DNA from 2 places in the Kineococcus gurbantunggutensis genome. Region 1 is predicted to be linked to the other one. Evidence: predicted binding sites of a transcription regulator. Region 1 holds the regulator's gene; the other holds the start of a gene.

Region 1 (4,204 bases):
CGCTGGCCGCCGAGCGGCTCGAGGAGCTGCAGCGGCTGAACGCCGAGTACGTGAACTACCGCAAGCGGGTCGACCGCGACCGGGACGTGGCGAGGAACGCGGCGCTGGGCAGCGTCGCCGAGGCGCTGCTGCCGGTGCTGGACGACGTGCACCTGGCCCGCCAGCACGGCGACCTGACCGGCCCGTTCGCGGCCATCGCCGAGAAGCTGGAGGCCACGCTGGGCCGCTTCGGCCTGGAGCGCTACGGCGAGAACGGCGAGCCGTTCGACCCCGCGGTGCACGAGGCGCTCATGCACAGCCACTCGGACGAGTACGAGGTGGCCACGTGCGTGCAGGTGCTGCAGCCGGGCTACCGCTTCGGCGAGCGGGTGCTGCGGCCGGCGCGCGTCGCGGTGGCCGACCCGCAGGGATGACCCCGGCGGGAGTGACCACGATCGAGGACACGGAGAGGGGGGGACGCCGGTGAGCATGCAGGACTGGGCGGAGAAGGACTTCTACGCCGTGCTCGGCGTCCCCCACGACGCCGACGCCGCGGAGGTCAAGAAGGCCTACCGCAAGAAGGCCCGCACCCTGCACCCGGACGCCAACCCGGACGACCCGGCCGCCGAGCAGCGGTTCAAGGAGGTCGGCGAGGCGTACGCGGTGCTGTCCGACCCCGAGCAGCGCCGCCAGTACGACGGCGTGCGCGCCATGGTCGGCGGCGGCGCCCGGTTCTCCGCCGGCGGTGCCGGCGGCGCCGGCGGCGGGGCCGGGTTCGAGGACCTGCTCGGCGGCCTGTTCGGCCAGGGCGGTGCCGGCGCCCCCGGCGGGGCGGGCGGCAACCCGTTCGGCGGGCCGTTCGGCGGCCCGCCGCCGCCGGCGCGCGGGCAGGACCTCGAGGCGTCGGCGCGCGTGGGGTTCCGCGCCGCGCTGGAGGGCGCCACGGTGTCGCTGCGGGTCCCCGACCCGCGCGGCGGCCCGGTGCGCACCGTCAACGCCCGCCTGCCCCAGGGCGTGCGCGACGGCCAGAAGGTGCGGCTGCGCGGCAAGGGCATGCCCGGTCCCGGCGGCACCGCCGGGGACCTGCTCGTCACCGTGCACGTCGAGCCGCACCCGGTGTTCAAGCGCGAGGGCGACGACCTGCGCATGACGCTGCCGGTCTCGTTCGACGAGGCGGTGCTCGGCGCGACGGTGGAGGTGCCGACCCTGGACGGCTCCTCCGTGCGCGTGAAGGTGGCCCCTGGCACGCCCTCGGGCCGCACGCTGCGGCTGAAGGGCCGCGGCGTGAAGCGCTCGCGCGCCGGCGACGAGGCCGGTGACCTGCTGGTCGCCGTCGAGGTCGTGGTGCCGCAGCGCGTGGACGGCGCGGTGCGCGAGGCCGTGGAGGCCTTCGCGCGGGCGACCGCCGGGGAGGACCCGCGCGCGGGCCTGGCCGAGCGGGCGCGCGGCTAGCGGCGGCGCTCCCGCGGGGGCCGTCCCGGGCGACCGGGGCGGCCCCCGCGAGCACCACCACCACGACGACCGGACGACGGGAGGGGGCAGGGCGTGTACGACTACGACGACGACGCGGCGGTGTTCGTCATCTCCGTCGCCGCGGAGCTGGCGGGGATGCACCCGCAGACGCTGCGGCAGTACGACCGGCTCGGCCTCGTCTCGCCGAGCCGGGCGCGCGGGCGCGGTCGGCGCTACTCCGCCCGCGACATCGCGCAGCTGCGCGAGGTGCAGCGCCTCTCGCAGGAGGACGGCGTGAACCTCGCCGGCATCAAGCGGATCCTGGAGCTGGAGAACCAGGTGACCGCCATGGGCCGGCGCATCGAGGAGCTGCAGGCCGAGGTGGACCTGGTCCGCCAGCAGGCCCGGCGCATCTTCGCCGCCGGCGTGGCCGGCGACATCGTGGCCACCCCGGTGGGCAAGCGCCCGCCCTCGCCGGCGCGCTCCACCGCGCTGGTGGTGTGGCGGCCCGAGCGCGCCGCGCGCTGAGGCGCCCCGCTCAGCGGGCGGGCGCGCCCTGCGCGGGCACGCCCCGCGCGGGCAGGCCGCCGGCCGCGACCACCCGGTCGCGGCCGGCGGCCTTCGCCGCGTAGAGGGCCCGGTCGGCGGCGGCCAGCAGGCCGGCGGCGTCCTCGCCGTCGGCGCGGTGCACGGCGGTGCCGATCGAGACGGTGGGGCGCACGCGCGCGCCGTCGCCCACGGCGACGTCCAGGCGGGCGCAGGCCGCGCGCAGCGCCTCGGCGCGCTCGCGCGTGGCGGCGGCGTCCGCGCCGGGCAGCACGAGGACGAACTCCTCGCCGCCGGAGCGGGCGACGACGTCGTGCGCGCGCGCCCCGGCGGCCAGCGCGTGCGCGACCTCGACGAGCACCTCGTCGCCGGCGGCGTGCCCGTGCGTGTCGTTGACGGCCTTGAACCGGTCGACGTCCACGACCAGCACCCCCACGGCGTCCCCGCCGGCGCGCGCCGCGGCCAGCGCGGCCGGCAGCGCCTCGTCGAGCAGGCGGCGGTTGTGCAGGCCGGTGAGCGGGTCGCGCACGGACTGCTCCTGGAGCTGGGCGCGCAGCCGCTCCACGAGGGCGAGCTGGTCCTCCAGGTGGCGGCGGGTCTCGACGACCTCGGTGATGTCGCGGGCGACGACGACGCGGCCCAGGCAGCGCCCCCGGCCGTCGGCGATGGCGGTGACGGTGACGTCCAGGTGCAGGCCGGGCACGTACTCCAGCGCGTAGCGGGTGTGCTGGCCGGGCAGCTCGCCCAGCGCCCGCTCGCTGAGGAAGGTGCTGCCGGGCAGGCCGACGGGCTCGGGCACGTCCGGGCGCGCCGCGCGCAGCATCCGCAGGCCGGCGGGGTTGACGTCGACGACGGTGCCGCCGGCGTCCACGACGACCACGGCGTCGGTGACGGTGTCCAGCACCGCCTCGCGCGCGACGGGCACCACGCGCAGCAGCCCGCGGCGCAGCACCGCGTGGGCGGCCACCAGCGCGGTGACGGTGAAGCACAGCGGGGTGATGTCCTGCCCGGCGGCGAGCTGCGGGTTGCTGATGTTGACGACGTTGCCGACCACGGGCACCGCGGCGGCCACGAGGACGCTGGTGATCTGGTCGCGCACCACGGCGCTGGCGCGCCACCAGGCGCGCGCGAGGTGGCCGCCGGCGGTGGCCAGCAGCCCGTAGCACCAGGCGGTGTGGACCCAGAACAGCGGCCCGTAGACCACCGAGAAGTGCGGCGGGTCCCCGACGTAGCCGCTGCTGGTGAAGAACAGGTGGTGCCAGGGGTCGGTGGCCACGGCGGTGAGCACGAGCACCGGCGGCACGACCAGGCCCAGGACCCGGCGGCGGCCGGGCCGGTGGTGCGGGTCGACGATCGTGCGCGCCAGCAGGTGCATGCTCACCACGCACCCCAGGACGCCGACGAAGGTGACGTAGGTGGCGGTGCGGGCCATGCCCGCCGGCAGCCCCAGGTGCACCGGGGCGTTGCCGGCGGACCACAGGGCCAGGGCCCCGCAGACGCCGGCGAGCGCGGTGGCGGCCGGGGTGCTGCGCCGGCGCCGCCAGGCGATGCGGGCGGTGAGGGCGTTGAGGAGGGCGGAGACGCAGAACGCCACCGCCATCAGGTGCTCCACCGCCGTCCCCCCGCTGCCGCGCGGGGTGCCCGTCGCCCCCGTCGTGCACGGCATCGGCGCCGCGGGGGGCGCGCTGGAGCCGGACTGGGCCGTCCGGGTGACCCCGGCGGCCCGGTCCGGCTCCGCCGGCTCAGCGCGGGCCGGCGCCCTCCTCGCGCTCGGGCACCAGCTCGGCCACGGGGCGCGGGGAGCGCCGCGCCCACAGGAAGAACAGCGCGCCCACGAGGAGCATGGGCGCCCCGGTCCACAGGTTGATGCTGATGCCGGCGGCCTGCGCGCGGTCCTGCTCGCCGTTGAGGGCGCCCAGGACGAGCAGGACGGCGCCGTAGACGACGAACACCGTCCCGATGATGTTGCGCAGGTCGAAGCGGCGCGCGAAGCGCACCGCGCGGCGGTCGGCCTCGCTCAGGCTCGACAGGTCCTCGCTCACGACGCCTCCTCGGCGGGGGTCCAGGGGCTGCGGGTCGCAGCGGTGCGGGTCACGGCGGTGCGGGTCACAGGAACGGCAGGTACAGCACGACGCACAGCACGAGCGCGACCGCGCCGAGCAGGGCGGGGGAGCGGTACCAGGCGGTGTCGCCGACGACGTGGTCGCCGCTGAGGTCGATGGTGCCC
Region 2 (4,204 bases), on a different contig from region 1:
GTCACCTCCAGGGTGAGCCGGCGGTCGGCCAGGCGCTCGGCCAGGCGCTGCACCTGGATCTCCACGATCCGGGACAGCTCCTGCGTGGACAGCGGGTCGAACACCACCACGTCGTCGAGCCGGTTGAGGAACTCCGGCTTGAAGTGCGCGCGCACGGCGGACATCACCGCGTCGTGCTTGGTGGCCCGCGACAGCACCGGGTCCACGAGGTGCTGCGAGCCGAGGTTGGACGTCAGCACGAGGATGACGTTGCGGAAGTCCACCGTGCGGCCCTGCCCGTCGGTCAGGCGACCGTCGTCGAGGACCTGCAGGAGGATGTCGAAGACCTCCGGGTGGGCCTTCTCCACCTCGTCCAGCAGCACCACCGAGTACGGCCGGCGACGGACGGCCTCGGTGAGCTGACCGCCCTCCTCGTAGCCGACGTACCCGGGGGGAGCACCGACGAGGCGGGCCACCGCGTGCTTCTCGGAGTACTCGCTCATGTCGATGCGGACCATGGCCCGCTCGTCGTCGAAGAGGAAGTCCGCCAGCGCCTTGGCCAGCTCCGTCTTGCCGACGCCGGTCGGCCCGAGGAACAGGAAGGAGCCCGTGGGGCGGTCGGGGTCGTTGACCCCGGCCCGGCTGCGGCGCACCGCGTCCGAGACGGCCTGCACGGCGGTGGACTGCCCGATGAGGCGGGCGCCGAGGAACTCCTCCATGCGCAGCAGCTTCTCGGTCTCGCCCTCGAGGATGCGGCCGGCGGGGATGCCGGTCCAGCCCGCGATGACCTCGGCGATGTCGTCGGGGCCGACCTCGTCGGCGACCATCGGCTTGTGCTCGGCGGCCTGGCCCTCGGCGGCCTGGGCCTGCTCCAGCTCGCGCTCCAGGGCGGGGATGCGCCCGTAGAGGATCTCGCTGGCGCGCCCGAGGTCGCCCTCGCGCTGCAGGCGCTCGGCCTGCGAGCGCAGCTCGTCGATCTGGTGCTTGAGGTCGCCGACGCGGTTCAGGCCGGCCTTCTCCTGCTCCCAGCGGGCGGTCAGCGCGGTGAGCTGCTCCTGCTTGTCGGCCAGCTGCGCGCGCAGCGCCTCCAGCCGCTCGCGGGAGGCGGCGTCGTCCTCCTTGGACAACGCCAGCTCCTCCATCCGCATCCGGTCCACGGCGCGGCGCAGCTCGTCGATCTCGATGGGCGAGGAGTCGATCTCCATGCGCAGCCGGGACGCGGCCTCGTCGACGAGGTCGATGGCCTTGTCCGGCAGCTGGCGGCCGGAGATGTAGCGGTCGGACAGCGTGGCGGCGGCCACGAGGGCGGCGTCGGAGATGGCGACCTTGTGGTGCGCCTCGTACCGCTCGCGCAGGCCGCGCAGGATGCCGATGGTGTCGGGCACGCTCGGCTCGCCGACGAAGACCTGCTGGAAGCGGCGCTCCAGCGCGGGGTCCTTCTCGATGCGCTCGCGGTACTCGTCGAGCGTGGTGGCGCCGACCAGGCGGAGCTGGCCGCGGGCGAGCATGGGCTTGAGCATGTTGCCCGCGTCCATGGAGCCCTCGGCGGCACCGGCGCCCACGACGGTGTGCAGCTCGTCGATGAAGGTGACGACCTGCCCCTCGGAGCGCTGGATCTCCTCCAGCACGGCCTTCAGGCGCTCCTCGAACTCGCCGCGGTACTTCGCGCCGGCGACCATGGCGGCCAGGTCGAGCGCGACCAGGCGCTTGCCGCGCAGCGACTCCGGCACGTCGCCGGCGACGATGCGCTGGGCCAGGCCCTCGACGACGGCGGTCTTGCCGACGCCGGGCTCGCCGATGAGGACGGGGTTGTTCTTGGTGCGCCGGGAGAGCACCTGCACGACGCGGCGGATCTCGGCGTCGCGGCCGATCACCGGGTCCAGCTCGCCGCGGCGGGCGCGCTCGGTGAGGTCCACGCCGTACTTCTCGAGGGACTTGTAGGTGCCCTCGGGGTCGGGCGAGGTGACCTTGGCGCCGCCGCGCACGTTGGGCAGGGCGTCGAGCAGCGCGTCGCGGGTGGCGCCGACGGCGCGCAGCGCCTCGCCGGCGGCGGACTGCCCGGTGGAGGCGCCGATGAGCAGGTGCTCGGTGGAGACGTAGGCGTCGTCCAGGGCGCGCGCCTCGTCCCCGGCGGCCTGCATGAGGGCCAGGGCGGGGCGCGAGAGCTGCGGCTGGGCCACGGACGAGCCGGAGGCGCTGGGCAGCGAGGCCAGCGCGCCGTCCACGCGGCGGGCGAGCAGGGCGCGGTCGGCCCCGACGGCGTCGAGCAGGGCGCCGGCGACGCCGTTCTCCTGGCCGATCAGACCGGCGAGGACGTGCAGGGGCTCGACCTGCGCGTGACCCGCGGACGTCGCGCGGCCGACGGCGTCGGCCAGCGCCTCCTGGGCGCGGGTGGTGAGCTTGAGGTCCACGGGTTACCTCCTGACGAGCGGTGGGACGACTTCGCTGGGTCCAACACTGCCAGACTTGAGCTTGTTCCGCTCAACTTGGCGCGTCGCCCACCGCCCGCCCCTCCCGGCCCACTCCCCACCCCCTCCCGCACCCCACCCCCCCCCCACCCCCCCGGTCATAAAGGAAGTTCCAACTACCTTGAACACCTCGGGGGGCCGGGAGGGGGTGCGGGAGGGGCGGGAAGGGTGCGGGAGGGGTCTGGAGTTCCGGGCCGCGCAGGAGGATCCTCGTCCTGCGCGGCGCTCCGGCGGCCGGCGCCGGCCGCGGCGCACCGGGGGGTCGCCGTGAGCTCAGCACGCACCGCGAGCGCGGTCTTCGACCACGTCGTCGTGGGCGCCGGCAGCGCCGGCGCGGCGCTGGCCGCCCGCCTGAGCGAGGACCGCTCGGTGCGGGTGCTGCTGCTGGAGGCCGGGCCGGACTCCACGGGCCTGGACACCGCCGTGCCGGCCGCGTGGGTGAACCTCGTGCGCACCGCCTGGGACTGGCGGTACCGCACCGTGCCGCAGCCCGGGCTGGGCGGGCGGTGCGAGCCCTGGCCGCGCATGCGCGCGACCGGGGGCTGCTCGGCGATGAACGGCATGGTCTACGTCCGCGGCAACCGCGCCGACTACGACGGCTGGCAGCGCGACTCCGGCGCCGTCGGCTGGTCCTACCGCGACCTGCTGCCGCTGTTCGTGCGCTCGGAGGCCAACTCCCGCCTGGGCGCACCCTTCCACGGCCGCAGCGGGCCGCTGCACGTGGAGGACCGCCGCTACACCCACGAGGTCGTCGACGCCTGGATCGCCGCGGCGCGGGCGTCGGGGATGCCGGCCAACGACGACGTCAACGGCGCCGAGCAGGTCGGCGTGGGCCGCTACCAGGTCACCTGCCGGCACGGGCGGCGGTGGTCGACCGCCGACGCGTACCTGCGCCCGGCGCGGCAGCGGCCGAACCTCGCGGTCCTCACCGGCGCGCTGGCCACCCGCGTGCTGCTGGAGCGCGGGCGGGCCACGGGGGTGGCCTTCCTGCGGGGCGGCGCGGAGCACGTGGTGCGCGCCGAGCGCGAGGTGGTGCTGTGCGGCGGGGCGGTGAACTCCCCGCAGCTGCTCATGCTCTCCGGCATCGGCCCCGCGGACCACCTGCGCGAGGTGGGCGTCACCCCCCTCGTGGACCTGCCGGGCGTGGGGGCGAACCTGCACGACCACCCGGTGACGCCGATGGTGTGGCGCACCCGCGGGACCGCCGACCTGGCGGTGGACCACGCGAACGCCGGCCGGCTGCTGCAGTGGCGCCTGACCGGCCGCGGACCGCTGACCTCGAACGTCGCCGAGGGCGGGGGGTTCCTGCGCACCCGCAGCGGCCTGGAGGGGCCCGACGTGCAGTTCCACGTCGTGCCGACCGGCGCCTACGGCGACGACCTGCACGCGCAGGACGGGCGGATGCTCACGGTCGGGGTCACGCTCGTGGACGTCGCCAGCCGCGGGAGCCTGCGCCTGGCCGGGCCGGACCCGCGCTGGCGCCCCGTGCTGGACCCGGCGTACTTCCGCGAGCGCGCCGACGTGGCCGCGGTGGTGGCCGGGGCGCGCCGGGCGATCGAGGTCGTGCACGAGCGGCCGCTGGCGCGGTTCGTCGCCGGGCCGCACCTGCACGGCTCCGACGCCCTGGACGACCGCGCGCTGGAGGAGCACGTCGCGCGCTGGTCCGGGACCCTGTTCCACCCGGTCGGCACGTGCGCGATGGGGTCCTCCGGGGACGCCGTGGTGGACCCCGAGCTGCGGGTGCGGGGCGTGGAGGG

What was found. Region 1 encodes HspR, which represses chaperone genes until heat shock. Its sites were predicted from a motif close to ANTTGAGNCNGNCNGNCTCAANT; they were not measured.
Region 2: the regulator HspR is predicted to act here: its motif matches at 2,444-2,466, upstream of clpB (ATP-dependent chaperone ClpB).

What each region holds. Positions count from the first base shown of each region.
Region 1 covers NZ_JBJLSG010000070.1:2,387-6,590, forward strand. The annotation lists gene grpE (nucleotide exchange factor GrpE) at 1-413, shown strand, start outside; gene ACRYR7_RS13985 (DnaJ C-terminal domain-containing protein) at 463-1,431, shown strand; gene ACRYR7_RS13990 (heat shock protein transcriptional repressor HspR) at 1,588-1,959, shown strand; gene ACRYR7_RS13995 (histidine kinase N-terminal 7TM domain-containing diguanylate cyclase) at 1,970-3,589, opposite strand; gene ACRYR7_RS14000 (hypothetical protein) at 3,720-4,019, opposite strand; gene ACRYR7_RS14005 (sodium:solute symporter family protein) at 4,084-4,204, opposite strand, start outside.
Region 2 covers NZ_JBJLSG010000056.1:6,550-10,753, reverse strand. The annotation lists gene clpB (ATP-dependent chaperone ClpB) at 1-2,390, opposite strand, end outside; gene ACRYR7_RS12295 (GMC family oxidoreductase) at 2,715-4,204, shown strand, end outside.